One region of the Streptomyces sp. UC4497 genome, then DNA from elsewhere that is predicted to be linked to it. Evidence: riboswitches for the same ligand, from Rfam matches in the RefSeq annotation. Region 1 holds a riboswitch; each other region holds the start of a gene.

Region 1 (3,384 bases):
TACTTGCCGTCCTTGTAGAACTCGGAGGCGGCGACGTCGAGCGCGAGGGCGATCTGCTGGCCGGGAACGTAGCCGGCTTCCTTGATGGCCTCGAGGATCAGGTCGAGGGCCTCACGGTTCGAGCCCAGGTTCGGAGCGAAGCCGCCCTCGTCGCCGAGGCCGGTGGCCAGGCCCTTGCTCTTCAGGACCTTCTTCAGCGTGTGGTAGACCTCGGCGCCCCAGCGAAGGGCCTCGGAGAAGGACTCCGCGCCGATCGGGGCGATCATGAACTCCTGGATGTCGACGTTGGAGTCGGCGTGCGACCCACCGTTCAGGATGTTCATCATCGGGACGGGCAGCAGGTGCGCGTTCGGACCACCGAGGTAGCGGAACAGCGGCAGGTCGGAGGCCTCGGAGGCGGCGTGGGCCACGGCGAGCGAGACGCCGAGGATCGCGTTGGCGCCGAGCGAGCCCTTGTTGTCGGTCGCGTCCAGGTCGAACATCGCCTGGTCGATCAGGCGCTGCTCGGTGGCGTCGTAACCGACGAGCTCCGGGCCGATCTGCTCGATGACGGCGAGGACGGCCTTCTCGACACCCTTGCCGAGGTAACGGTTGGGGTCACCGTCACGGAGTTCGATGGCCTCGAAGGCACCGGTGGAGGCACCCGACGGGACGGCGGCACGGCCGGTGCTCCCGTCGTCGAGGCCGACCTCGACCTCGACCGTGGGGTTGCCTCGGGAGTCCAGGATTTCCCGGGCTACGACGACGTCGATGGACGGCACGAGCATCTCCTTCTTGGATGTGACGCAGGCTATGCGGGCGGCTGCTTGGTACGTGGTCCCGCACCCCTGAGCGTAACCGGCTCGCGGGCATCGGCCATCCGAACGCCCGCCTCGTGGACAACGCCGATAGCGAAATGTTCCTTAACTGAACAAAAACAGCGACCTCCGTCCCGGCTGTGCCGGGACGGAGGTCGCCGAAGTGAGCGGCCCGTGGGGACGGGGTGCGGCGGGGCTCGGCGTCCGCCGATGCCGAGCCCGTACCTGATGGCCTGGGAGGGCCTGGGGTGGTCCTGTACGGACCGGTGGTCCTGTACGGACCGGTGGTCCTGTGCGGACCGGATGCCTTAGCTGAGGTGCAGCTGCTGACCCGGGTAGATCAGGTTGGCGTCCTTGACGATGTCCTTGTTCTTCTCGAACAGCTGCTGCCAGGTCGTGTCGTGCGCCTCGGCGATCTTGCTGAGGGTGTCACCGGACTTGACCTTGTACTCGCCGTCGCCCTTCTCGACCTTGTTGCCGGTCGGGGTGGTGACGGTGTCCTGCTTCGGAGCCGCCTGCTTGGGGGCCTCCTGCTTCGGGGCCTCCTGCTGCGGCTGCTGACGCTGCTCGGAGCGGTCGGCACGCTGCTGGGTCTCCTGCTGCGGAGCCTGCTGCTGCGAGGACGAGTCGTCCGCGCCACCCTCGTTCGGGGTGGAGGACAGGCCCGAGCCGCAGTTCGGCCAGGCGCCCGCGCCCTGGGAGGCGAGGACCTTCTCGCCGACGGCTATCTGCTGGGCCTTGGAGGCCTGGTCGGCGGTGGAGGCGTACTGGTCGCCGCCGTAGGCGGACCACGTGGAGGACGAGAACTGGAGGCCGCCGTAGAAACCGTTGCCGGTGTTGGTGGACCAGTTGCCACCGGACTCGCACTGCGCGACCTGGTCCCACTCGGACGTGGTCGCGGCGGAGGCGGAGGTCGCACCCATCAGCGGCACGGCGACGGCGGCAGCGGCGACACCGCCGAGCGTGGCGACGCGGACGGCCTTGGACGGGCGGCGGTGCTTGTTCTTGCCGGAAAACAGCATGGAGATATCCCCTCACCGACGCCTGCGAGGTGAGCTGTCGGGTTCGGGCCAGTGAGTGCCCGGCAGACGCATCCTTGTGCGCTGCTTAACCCCAAGCCCGTCCGGTCTCCCGGAAGGGCACTTACCTGGGTCCCCCGCTCCTGCCTACGGCGCATACGCGTCGACTGTTCCCGTACGGACGTTGGCAGGATTCGGCGTGACGTCCATCGGGGCCCGCTGAAGCGAGCGGTCACGAACGTAAGCGGTCGATCCGTCCGATTTCAAAGTCGATCAGGGGCTTTGAGACCCATGTCTCACTCGATCAAGATCGGACAAAGCCCCTTCAACCGCCTCGAACTCCCGCTACTTTTTGTCCGATCCGTCCCCAAGATCGAGGCTCTGACCAGGAAGGATGAGGTCTGGGTCGGTACCGACCGTCTCCTTGTTCCGCTCGTAGAGCGCGTCCCATCCGCCGTGCACGTCCTGGGCCTTCGCGATGTCCCAGAGGTTGTCGCCGGCGTGCACCTTGTACGTGTCACCGTCGCGCCTTTCGTCGCGCGAGGCGTGACGCCCCTCTCCCGCACGGGAGTCGGAGCCGTCCTCGGCGGCGCGATCGCCGCGGTGACGGCCGGACGTGGCGTCGTCCTGCGTCTCGCCGGAGGGCGAGGCGGACGGCGGGGCCGCCTCGGAGGCGGTGTCGTCAGAAGGCGCGTGGGACTTGTCACTTGAAGGGGTCGAGGAGTCCTCGGCCTTGTTACCGGAGGTATCGCCCGATTCGTCGGCCGACGGGCCGTCCGACGCGTCGGAGCCCTCGGCCTCATCGTGACCCTTGTCTCCCGAATCAGCCGATTCGGTCGCATCCGTCGCGTCCGGGGAGCCGGTCTTGTCGGCGTCCTCGTCGGCGCTCTTGTCGTCACCGTCGTCCGACTTGCTGTCGGCATCGGTGTCGGACGACGCGGAGGACTCGGACGGCTGCGGCGACGCGGACACGCCCGGGTCGACGTCCGCCGAGTCGTCGTCCTTGGTGAGGTCGGCGGTGAGCGAGCACATCGGCCAGGCGCTCACACCCTTGTCGTCGAGGACCTTCTCGGCGACGGATATCTGCTGCGAGCGGCTGGCCTGGTCGGCACGCGGGGCGTACTCGAGCCCCCCGTACTCCTCCCATCTCTCCTGCGTGAACTGGAGACCGCCGTAGTAGCCGTTACCGGCGTCCAGGCTCCACTGCCCGCCGCTCTCGCACTCGGCGAGCTTGTCCCACGCCTGCGTGGTCGCGGCGCTCGCGCCGCTCGCGGCGAACAGCGGGATCGCGATGGCGCTGCCGGTGACTCCGGCGGCGACGACGAGAGCAGGGGCCTGACGGGGGCGACGGTGACGACCGTTCCCGGAGAGCATGCGTTTGCCTTTCGCGAGACTGATGCTGCTACGCGCGACGGGTGGTGCAAGTGGTGCGGGTTGTGCATGTGTCGCGATGATCCGTGAACGTAGCGGCACTCGAACACCTGTCACAAGTCGATGCAGCGTAGATCACGTCAACTTCTCGGCCGTGAACGGCCGGAGCCTGTTCGGCTCTGGTCGTTCACACCTTG
Region 2 (3,384 bases), on a different contig from region 1:
CGCGATGCCGCTGTGGCGCCCCGTGTGGCCCCTGTACCGCCGGTGTTGCGCACGTCACTTTCCCCACCCGTACGGCCCACTCCTGCTCGCCCCGGCGTCCCCGTGCAGGAACTCTTGGTGAGACGCCGGAAGCTGGCAGGGAACGGCAGGAGACGAGTGGTGGGGAAGCGAACAGGAGGTACCGGCGCGAGACGGAAGCGGCACGGCTCCGAGAACGTGAGGGTCCGGCTCTTCCTGCGGCTGCTGCCCCTGCTGCTCGTCATCGGCGGCGCGGTCTACGAGTACGTCACTCCCAGCGGCTTCCCGGGCGCCCCCTTATTCAGTGCGGCACCGCTGGTGGCCGCCCCGTTCTTCTCGCTCGGCGCGACGATGCTGGTCGGCGTCGTGTCGATCGGCGCGATCACCGCCGTGCACCTGCGCTTCACGGAGCACCTCGACTCGGTGTTCGTCACCGAGATCGTCACCGTGGCCACCGTCTGCCTGCTGGCCTGTCTGCTCAACCGGATCGTGCGCCGCAGCTACGAGGAGCTGGCCTCCGCCCGCGAGATCGCCCAGGCCGCGCAGTTGGCCGTACTGCCCAGGCCCCCCGGGCGGCTCGGCGGCTTCGTCATCGCGGCGCGCTACGAGGCGGCGCAGGCCGACGCGTTCATCGGCGGTGATCTGTACGCGGTCCAGGACACCCCGCACGGCATCCGGATCATCGTCGGCGACGTGCGCGGCAAGGGCATGGGCGCGGTCGCCGCGGTCGCCGTCGTCATCGGCGCGTTCCGGGAGGCGGCCGAGCAGGAGGGTTCCCTGGAGGCGGTCGCCCAGCGCCTCGAGCGGGCCCTGGCGCGCGAGGGCACCCGGCGCAGCGGCATCGACGACTTCGAGGGCTTCACCACCGCGGTGCTCGTCGAGATCCCGCACGGCGTCGAGCTCGTCCGCGTCCTCAACCGCGGCCACCCCAGCCCGCTGTTGCTGCTCGGCGACGGCGCCGTGCGCGCGCTCGATCCGTGCCAGGCGGCGCTGCCGCTCGGCATGAGCGAACTCGGCAGCTGGCCCGACCGGGCCGTCGAGGCGGCGTTCCCGTCCGCGGCCACGCTGTTGCTCTACACCGACGGGCTCTCCGAGGCGCGCGACCCGAGCGGCCGCTTCTACGATCCGGCGGCCCGGCTCTCCGGACGCGTCTTCCCGGGGCCGGAGGAACTCCTCGCGGCCCTCGCCGTGGAGGTGCGCGCGCACACCGGCGACGGGACGAAGGACGACATGGCGCTGCTCGCCGTGCGGCGCGGCTGAGTTCCTTGATCGTTGTTACCAGAGGTAGTCGAACGGCGTCGCTCCGCATAACAATTGACGCACCATCAGCTGTGCGGACGTTTGAGAGGTGCGATCAACTCGCCCTATTCCACCCGCTCATGTCCCGATAAGTCCTGGCCAGAGTCGTGAACGATCAGTGGGAAGCGCTTGGAATTACTGTCTGCTGTCTATTAACGTTCGATAACGCAGCGCGGTCGTCCCAGCCGTCACAAGAGATGGCTCCGTGCGCACACGCTCAATCCCGCAAGGGAACCGGGGAACCACCAACTTGGGGTGAATCGGACGCTCTTCCTGTCCAAGGAGGCGTTCGTAGGAGACCTTCCTGCTCCGAACCCGTCAGCTAACCCGGTAGGCGAGAAGGAAGGAAAGGAGAGCGCCCCCGTGGCGTCGAACCGGCCTGCCCCCGACTTCTTCTACGGCCCCGAAGACGACTTCGGCGTCGAGCAGGAGACCTGGGAGGAGTGGAACCCCACCGAGGAGTCCATCGCTCCCGTCCGCGGTAGGCATCGCGTAGCCCGCCGCCGTGGTGGATTCGCTCGCAGCTCCACTGTTCTCGGCGTCGGCGTGGTCGCCGCCGTCGGTGCGGGCGGCATCGCCACCGCACAGGGCGGCAAGCCGCCGGTCCACATCTCCATGCCCGACCTGTCGGCGGTCAAGGACTCGCTGCCCGAGGCCAAGTCGCTGCCGGGCGTGGGCTCGCTGATATCCGACGGCTCGGACTCCGATTCCGACTCCGGCGCCACGGCCTCCCCGCTGAGCGGCGCCGGTGTCACCCAGGCCGAGGCCGCCGACGGGCAGACCGGCGCCGGCGAGGCGCTGCGGGCCCGCATCATGCAGCAGGCCGAGACGCAGCAGGACGCGGCCGACGCCACCGCGAAGCAGGCCGCCGAGGAGGCCGCCGCGAAGCAGGCGGCAGCCGAGGCCGCCGCCAAGCAGGACGCGGCCAAGGCCAAGGCCCTCGCCGAGAAGAAGGAGGCCGAGGCGGAGGCCCGCCGCAAGGCCGAGGAAGAGCGCCTCGCCAAGCTCGCCAAGAGCTTCAAGCTCCCGGTCGCCTCGTACACGCTCTCCGGCACCTTCGGTCAGCCCGGCTCCATGTGGTCCTCCGGCTATCACACGGGCCTGGACTTCGCCGCCTCCACCGGTACCCCGATCCGCGCCATCCACTCCGGCACGGTCACCGAGGCCGGCTGGGCGGGCGCGTACGGCTACCGCACGGTGCTCACCCTCGACGACGGCACCGAGCTGTGGTTCTGCCACCAGTCCTCGCTCAATGTCAGCGCGGGCCAGAAGGTCTCGACGGGTGACGTCATCGGCCGTGTGGGCGCCACGGGCAATGTCACCGGGCCGCACCTCCACCTGGAGGTCCACCCCGACGGGCAGTCCACCGGGGTCGACCCGGCGTCCTGGCTGCGCGGCAAGGGCCTCACCCCCTGAGCAACTGAACTCCGGCGGTCCTGGCGCACACCCCCCGACGTCAGGGCTGCCGGTTTGCCCATTCTTGGGGCTCTTGGGGCGATTTCCGGTGTGATCGAGGAATGCCGTATTCCGTACGGGTGTTGAGTAGGGGCATGACTTCCTCTCGCTCTCTGCGCAAGCTCGGCACCTCCGACCTCGAGGTCTTCCCGCTGTCCCTCGGGGGCAACGTGTTCGGCTGGACCGCCGACGAAGCCACGTCCTTCGAGGTGCTCGACGCGTACGTCGCCGCGGGCGGCAACTTCATCGACACCGCCGATGTGTACTCGGCGTGGGTGGACGGCAACCGGGGCGGTGAGTCGGAGACCGTCATCGGCAAGTGGCTGGCCTCGCGCGGCCGCCGCGACGACGTCGTCATCGCCACCAAGGGCAGCCAGCACCCCGAGTTCCAGGGCCTGTCCGCCGCCAACATCAAGGCCGCGGCCGACGCCTCCCTGAAGCGCCTGGGCACCGACCACATCGACCTGTACTACACGCACTACGACAAGCCCGAGGTGCCGGTCGAGGAGATCATCGGCGCCCTCGACGAGCTGGTGAAGGCGGGCAAGGTGCGGCACATCGCCGCGTCGAACATCTCCGCCGAGCGCCTTCAGGCCTCCCTCGACTTCTCCG
Region 3 (3,384 bases), on a different contig from region 1:
GTCGCCGAGGGCGTGGCGGCGGGCGAGTTCGTCTGCGCCGACCCGATGGGGGCGGCGCTGCGGATCACGGCGCTGCTCGACGGGCTCGCCGTGCAGATGACGGCCTACGACGACGGGCGCGCCAGGTCGGCCGTCGTGTCGCGGGCCCGTATGCAGGAGTGGGTGGATGAGGCGCTCGCCCGCGAACTGGGGCTCGAGCGCGCGGAGTTGACCGGGGCGGGGCGCTGACGGGCGGCCGTCAGCGCCACCGCGCCGCAGAGGTTCAACGCGTCAGGACGCCGCCTCCAGGTGCGCCTTCACCGCGTGCGGGTCCACGAAGCCCTTCGCCTGCACCCGGTCGCCGGAGGACTCGCCGCGCAGCCGGCGCCCGATCCACGGCACCAGGAACTCGCGCGCCCAGTGGATGTCGTCGCGCCGCACCTCGAACGTGCCGCGCGGCGGCAGCAGCGGCCACGCCTGCTCGGGGTCGGCCGGCACGTCGATGCCCAGCGCCTGACCGGCGCGCAGCGCCACCCGCGTGTGCCCCTCGGGCGACAGGTGGAGACGGTCGTCGTCCCAGGCCCTGCGGTCCTGGATGGACTTCAGGGACCACAGGTCGAGCATCAGGCAGCCGTGCCGGTCGGCGATCGCCCGCACGTGCATGTTGTACGTGGCGATCTTGCCGCGCAGGTGCTTGAGCACGGCCACGTCACGGGTGTCGAAGCCGGTGGCCACCATGACGGTGCCGGCCGCCTCGGTGAGCTGGACCACGGCCTTCTCGAAGCGTTCGGCCACGTCGTCCGGGTCGGTGCCGGGGCGGATGATGTCGTTGCCGCCGGCGACCAGGGTCACCAGGTCGGGCGCGAGCTCGACCGCCTTCGGGACCTGGTCCGCGACGATCTGGTCGAGGAGCTTGCCGCGCACGGCCAGGTTCGCGTACTTGAAGGTGTCCTCGGGGACACGGTCGTCCAGGAGGACGGCGAGCCGGTCGGCCCAACCCGCGAACTTTCCGTCGGGCCCGGGGTCACCGACTCCTTCGGTGAAGCTGTCGCCCACGGCCGCGTAGGACCGGATCGTGCCGTTGAGTGTCTCCGTGAGTGCTCTCGATTCGTTTGCCACGACCACACATCTTTCACCCTCGACTGTGACCTACGCGACCGTAGCCAGGGGTTGACGCGTGGTGAGATAACCCACTCGCCACCTGGGGAATAAGCGCGGGAACGCACTTCGGCGCCCGGGGGACAGCCCCGGGCGCCGAAGTGAGCGAGCGGTCGCGACCGCTACGAGTCGTCTCAGGCGTTCACACCGTGCTCGCTCAGGTACGCGATCGGGTCGATGTCCGAGCCGTAGTCCGCGGTCGTGCGGACCTCGAAGTGCAGGTGCGGTCCGGTGACGTTGCCCGTCGCGCCGGACTTGGCGATCTCCTGGCCGGCCGTCACGGTGTCGCCCTGGGCGACGCCGATCGAGGACAGGTGGCCGTACTGGGAGAAGTGGCCGTCGGCGTGCTCGATGACGACCTCGTTGCCGTACGCGCCGCCCGAGCCGGTCGAGACGACGGTGCCGTCGGCGATCGACTTCACGGAGGTGCCGGTCGGCACCGAGTAGTCGGCGCCGGTGTGGCTGCCGCTGGACCACATGGAGCCCGAGTTGCCGTAGCCCGTGCCCTGGGCGCCGTCGACCGGCGCCGCGTAGTCGCCGGAGGCGGTGGTCTTGGCGCTCGTCTCCGTGGCGGTGGCCGCGCCCTCGGAGCCGGATTCACTGTCGGCCGCGCCGCCGAGGTCGAGCTCGACGCCGATCTTGAGGTGGTCCGCGTCGGGGCCGACGGCGTCCTTGTTGTCCTCGTAGAGCTTCTTCCAGCCGCCGTCGACGTCCTGCGCCTTGGCGATCTTCGAGAGCGTGTCACCGGCCTTGACGGTGTACGTCGTGGCGTCGGCGGCGGGGCCGGACGTCGCGGCCTGCGCGCCGGTGGCGCCCATCAGCGGCAGCGCGATGGCGGCTCCGCCGGCGGAGGCGACGGCGGCGACACGGGCGATGCGGCGGGAGGTCGAAAGGCGGTGCTTTCCCTTTGCGGGCATGCTGAATTTCCTCTCCGTCGCCTACGAGGTGAGCTGTCGGGTTCGGGCTGGAGATGCCCGGCCGCGCCCGGGGTACGGGCACGGCTTCACCCCAAGCCGCTTCGGGAAATCCCCTACGCGGCGTCTTGCGTGTGGGTCCCCCGCTCCTGCCGTGACGGGTAGTCGAAAGGAATCCGGGCGGCGGCAGGACTAGGCGTTCCGACCGGATTGATTGGTGACCGTAGGCGAACGGCAATGGCGACGACAAACCCCGAATTCATCTGCGGGGGCAATTCCTTGGGATTCTGAGGCTTCCCTGTGTAACCCTCCGTCGACATTCCTCGCTTTACCAACGCCATACCTTCGGGGATTACTGGGGCGCCATTCCCGGCCGTCCGCCACACAGCGTCACGAACATGAAGCCGGTCACGCACACGCCCACAAGCCCCTTCGATTCATGCACAGTTGGCACGAATCGGGGCGAATCAGACAGATGGTTGCCTGTGGAACCGATGTCGTATCGTCAGGAGCGCGCCCGCCGGCGACCCAACGCCGGTGCACCGATTGGGAGGAGCCCCTGTGACGCAGCACGCACCGTCCACCGAGCCCGAGCTGACCGGAGTGCGCAACTTCCGAGATGTGGGCGGCCTGCCCACCGTGGACGGCCGGCGCGTGCGCCAGGGCGTACTGTTCCGCAGCGGTCACCTCGCCCACGCCACGGCAGAGGACTCGGCCTTCCTCTCCTCCCTCGGCCTGCACACGGTCTTCGACTTCCGCAACTCCGCGGACCAGAAGCTGGAGGGCGCGGACGTCGAACTGCCCGGCGTGCGCAATCTGAACCTGCCGCTCAACGACCCGGCCGACGGCGCCGAATTCTGGACCATGGTCCGCGACGGCAACATCGACCAGCTGCGCCAGATCCTCGACGAGGGCCGCGCGGCGAACCGGCTCGTCGAGTCCTACCGCACCATGATCAAGGAGCGCACCGCCGAGCACAGCCGCGTGCTGCACTCCCTCGCCGAGGACAGCCTCCCCGCGCTGATGCACTGCGCGGCGGGCAAGGACCGCGCGGGCCTGTCGATCGCGGTGACGCTGCTCGCGGTGGGCGTGGAGCGCGACGCCATCGAGGCGGACTACCTCAAGTCCAACGAGAAGCACCGCCGCTACAACGTGCGCCGCACCGCCACCGCGAAGGACGCCTACTCCCCCGAGATCATGGAGCTGCTCAGCCCGCTCTTCGACGCCCGCATCGAGTACCTCAACGCGGGCCTCGAGACGATCGACGAACTGTGGGGCAGCACGGACCGCTACCTCGAAGAGGGCCTGAAGCTCACCTCGGCGACGCGCGAGC
Region 4 (3,384 bases), on a different contig from region 1:
CTTCGCGTTGGGGTAGTCGTCCTCGAAGTCGAGGATGTTGCGGATCGTGGCGCCGCGGAAGGCGTAGATCGACTGGTCCGCGTCACCCACGACGCACAGCTCGCCCGGGTCCGCGTCCTCGCCCTCGGTGGGGCCGACCAGCTCGCGCACCAGCGCGTACTGCGCGTGGTTCGTGTCCTGGTACTCGTCGACGAGGACATGGCGGAAGCGGCGGCGGTAGTGCTCGGCGACGTCCGGGAACGCGCGCAGCATGTTCACCGTCGTCATGATCAGGTCGTCGAAGTCCAGCGCGTTCGCCTCGCGCAGGCGGGCCTGGTACATCGCGTAGGCCTGGGCGAGGGTCTTCTCGAAGCCGTCGGCCGCGGTCGCCGCGAAGTCCTCCTCGTCGATCAGCTCGTTCTTGAGGTTGCTGATCTTGGCGCTGAAGGACTTCGGCGGGAACTTCTTCGGGTCCAGGTCGAGGTCGCGGCAGACGAGCGCCATGAGCCGCTTGCTGTCGGCGGCGTCGTAGATCGAGAAGGAGGACGTGAAGCCCAGCTTCTTGCTCTCCCGGCGCAGTATGCGGACGCAGGCGCTGTGGAAGGTCGAGACCCACATCGCGTTCGCGCGCGGGCCCACCAGGTCCTCGACGCGCTCCTTCATCTCGCCCGCGGCCTTGTTCGTGAACGTGATCGCGAGGATCTGGCCGGGGTGCACTCCGCGCTCGGCGAGCAGGTACGCGATGCGGTGCGTGAGGACGCGGGTCTTGCCGGATCCGGCGCCCGCGACGATGAGCAGCGGGGTCCCGCCGTGCACGACGGCCGCCTGCTGGTTCTCGTTCAGCCCCTCCAGGAGGGTGGCCGCGCTCAGGACGGGGCGCGGGGCGCCGTCCCGGTAGTGCGTGTCCCTGTCTTCGGGCGCGCCGAGCTGCCCGCCGAACAGGTCGTCCGGCATCGGCTCCGGGGCCCCGTCGTCGTACTCGGGGTCCGGGGGCGGGGGCGGGGGCTCCTCCGCACCGTTCTTCTGGAGGCCGGTCAGGAAGCTGTCGTCAAAGAGGCTGCTCATCGCTCTACGAGTCTAGGCCGCCCCACTGACAACCCGTGGCTGCCTTCAAAACTCCGAGGAACTCCCAGGAACTCCACCGAGCCCCAGGGCCCGCCGTGGGGCAGATCACGAAAATGTATCGGGCATATCGAACATCAACCTTCACAGCAGCCACACGAGTTGGCTACGGTGCAGCCGGGCAGCCCGTCCCCCCGCCCGCGGATGTCGCGGCGAACGGGCAGCCCCCGCTGAGTTCCGTACGCCGTGAGGCAGGGAACCGGGGACCCAACCGACCTTGGGGTGAATCGGCCGACGGCCCAGCAGGACAGGGCAGCCGACCGTAGGGCAGCCTTCCGCGTACGACGCCCGAACCCGACAGCTAACCCGGTAGGCGGAGGACGGAAGGAGTCGCCTGCCTTGGCGTCGCACCGCAAGCCCCGCAGCCGTTCCCGGATGACCGGCGGCCTTCGCACGACCCCCGCGGTCGGCATCACCACCGCCGCCCTCACCTCCGTGGCCCTGCTCTCGCAGACGGCACAGGCCGCACCCGAGCAGCCGTCGTCCAAGCCGCGCCTCGAAGAGGTCCAGCAGAAGGTCGACACCCTGTACCGGCAGGCCGAGGTCGCCACCCAGAAGTACAACGGGGCGAAGGAGCGGACCGACTCCAAGAAGCAGCAGGTCGACAAGCTCCTCGACGAGGTCGCCCAGCGCACCGACGAGATGAACACGGCCCGCCAGAAGCTCGGCAGGTACGCCGCCGAGCAGTACCGCTCGGGCGCGATCAGCGACACCGCGACCATGTTCCTCGCGGACGACCCGGAGGACTACTTCTCGCAGCGCCAGCTGATGAACCGGCTCACGGACGAGCAGAAGAAGTCGGTCGACGACTACCAGGCGCAGGCGCGCGAGACCGCGAAGAAGCGCACCGAGGCGCAGTCGAGCCTCCAGGACCTCAGCGAGTCGCAGACCGAGCTGAGGTCGACGAAGGAGACCGTCCAGACGAAGCTCTCCGACGCGCGCAAGCTGCTGGCCGAGCTGACCGCCAAGGAGAAGGCGCGGCTCGCGGCGATCCAGAAGGCCAAGGAGGAGGCGGCCCGCAAGAAGGCCGCCGAGCTGGCCGCCCAGCAGAAGGCCGCGGAGGCGAAGCGGAAGGCGGCCGAGGAGGCCGCGCAGAAGGAGCAGGAGTCGTCCGGCTCCACGGGCTCGGGCTCCTCGGGCTCCTCCGGCTCCGGTTCCTCCTCCTCGGACGCCTCGTACGCCACGAAGGCCGCGCAGGCGCTCGCGTTCGCCAAGGCGCAGGAGGGCAAGCCGTACGTGTGGGGCGCCACGGGCCCGGACTCGTACGACTGCTCGGGCCTGACGCAGGCCGCGTGGAAGTCCGCGGGGATCTCGCTGCCGCGGACGACCTGGGACCAGGTCGAGGTCGGCAAGACGGTGCCGCTCTCCGACATCCAACCCGGTGACCTGGTGTTCTTCTACGACGACATCAGCCACGTGGGCCTCTACATGGGCGACGGCATGATGGTCCACGCGCCGAAGCCGGGCGCGGTCGTGCGCGAGGAGTCGATCTACTACGACGGCACGTCGTCGATCCACAGCGTGGTGCGGCCGGCCTGACCCCACGCAGAAGGGCCCGGCAGGTGTCGTACCTGCCGGGCCCTTCTGTACGTCCTGGGACGCGGTCGCTCAGGTCCAGAGCACCGCGATGAAGATGTTGACGACGGTGAGCGCGCCGACCGTGATGAAGAGGCCCTTCTCCGCCTTCTCCTCGTCCCGCTTCACGTAGACGATGCCGAGGATCACGATCAGGAGCGCGAGCTTCACGCCGATCTTGATGTTGTTCACGGTGCTGCCGTCGGCCTGGTTGAGGCCGACAAGGGCGACGCCGGTCACCAGCATGGTCAGGGCGCCGTGCAGCATCGCCTTGTTGAAGCGGGCCGCGCCCTCCTTCATCGCCGACATCTGCGTGAGGAAGCCGCCGAGCAGCGAGGCGATGCCGATGATGTGCAGGCCGACGAAGAGGTGGATGAGTACGTCCATGGTTCGGAGCCTAACCGGACGCCCATGGCCCACTACGGGCACCCCTTTGCCACTCTGTTATCACTCTCCGCCACCATCCGTAACAAACAGACCAGTTGCGAACAATCCGGCACCAACCCGTTACGCAGAGGTTTAGCGTCCTTCCTCAGGTGACCGGCTCCCCACCGCCGCCCGGGCCAGGGGCGGCAGTCGGACACCCCGCCGAGAAAGGTCCGGCGGCGGCCCGCTCCCCTGTGCGGGCCGCCGCCGGACGCGCGACCGGGGGCCGTGCGGTTCGTACGGCGCCCAGAGGAGGACCTTGTGCCGGCAGCGCATCGAAAG

The links. Region 1 has a riboswitch for cyclic di-AMP ahead of ACYSUO_RS24265 (transglycosylase family protein). Riboswitches for the same ligand answer to the same signal wherever they lie in the genome.
Region 2: another riboswitch for cyclic di-AMP. It lies ahead of ACYSUO_RS15820 (M23 family metallopeptidase); the one in region 1 lies ahead of ACYSUO_RS24265 (transglycosylase family protein).
Region 3: another riboswitch for cyclic di-AMP. It lies ahead of ACYSUO_RS29215 (M23 family metallopeptidase); the one in region 1 lies ahead of ACYSUO_RS24265 (transglycosylase family protein).
Region 4: another riboswitch for cyclic di-AMP. It lies ahead of ACYSUO_RS17945 (C40 family peptidase); the one in region 1 lies ahead of ACYSUO_RS24265 (transglycosylase family protein).

What each region holds. Positions count from the first base shown of each region.
Region 1 covers NZ_JBTYHB010000018.1:54,972-58,355, reverse strand. Annotated here, with positions in the region: gene eno (phosphopyruvate hydratase) at 1-761, opposite strand, end outside; gene ACYSUO_RS24265 (transglycosylase family protein) at 1,106-1,819, opposite strand; cyclic di-AMP (ydaO/yuaA leader) riboswitch at 1,824-1,981, opposite strand; gene ACYSUO_RS24260 (transglycosylase family protein) at 2,162-3,190, opposite strand.
Region 2 covers NZ_JBTYHB010000009.1:267,552-270,935, forward strand. Annotated here, with positions in the region: gene ACYSUO_RS15815 (PP2C family protein-serine/threonine phosphatase) at 160-1,278, shown strand; cyclic di-AMP (ydaO/yuaA leader) riboswitch at 1,522-1,669, shown strand; gene ACYSUO_RS15820 (M23 family metallopeptidase) at 1,681-2,733, shown strand; gene ACYSUO_RS15825 (aldo/keto reductase) at 2,868-3,384, shown strand, end outside.
Region 3 covers NZ_JBTYHB010000026.1:19,619-23,002, forward strand. Annotated here, with positions in the region: gene ACYSUO_RS29205 (TetR/AcrR family transcriptional regulator) at 1-228, shown strand, start outside; gene ACYSUO_RS29210 (SGNH/GDSL hydrolase family protein) at 271-1,053, opposite strand; gene ACYSUO_RS29215 (M23 family metallopeptidase) at 1,272-2,054, opposite strand; cyclic di-AMP (ydaO/yuaA leader) riboswitch at 2,058-2,229, opposite strand; gene ACYSUO_RS29220 (tyrosine-protein phosphatase) at 2,613-3,384, shown strand, end outside.
Region 4 covers NZ_JBTYHB010000011.1:161,389-164,772, reverse strand. Annotated here, with positions in the region: gene pcrA (DNA helicase PcrA) at 1-1,044, opposite strand, end outside; cyclic di-AMP (ydaO/yuaA leader) riboswitch at 1,274-1,432, shown strand; gene ACYSUO_RS17945 (C40 family peptidase) at 1,441-2,640, shown strand; gene ACYSUO_RS17940 (hypothetical protein) at 2,710-3,063, opposite strand; gene ACYSUO_RS17935 (C40 family peptidase) at 3,364-3,384, shown strand, end outside.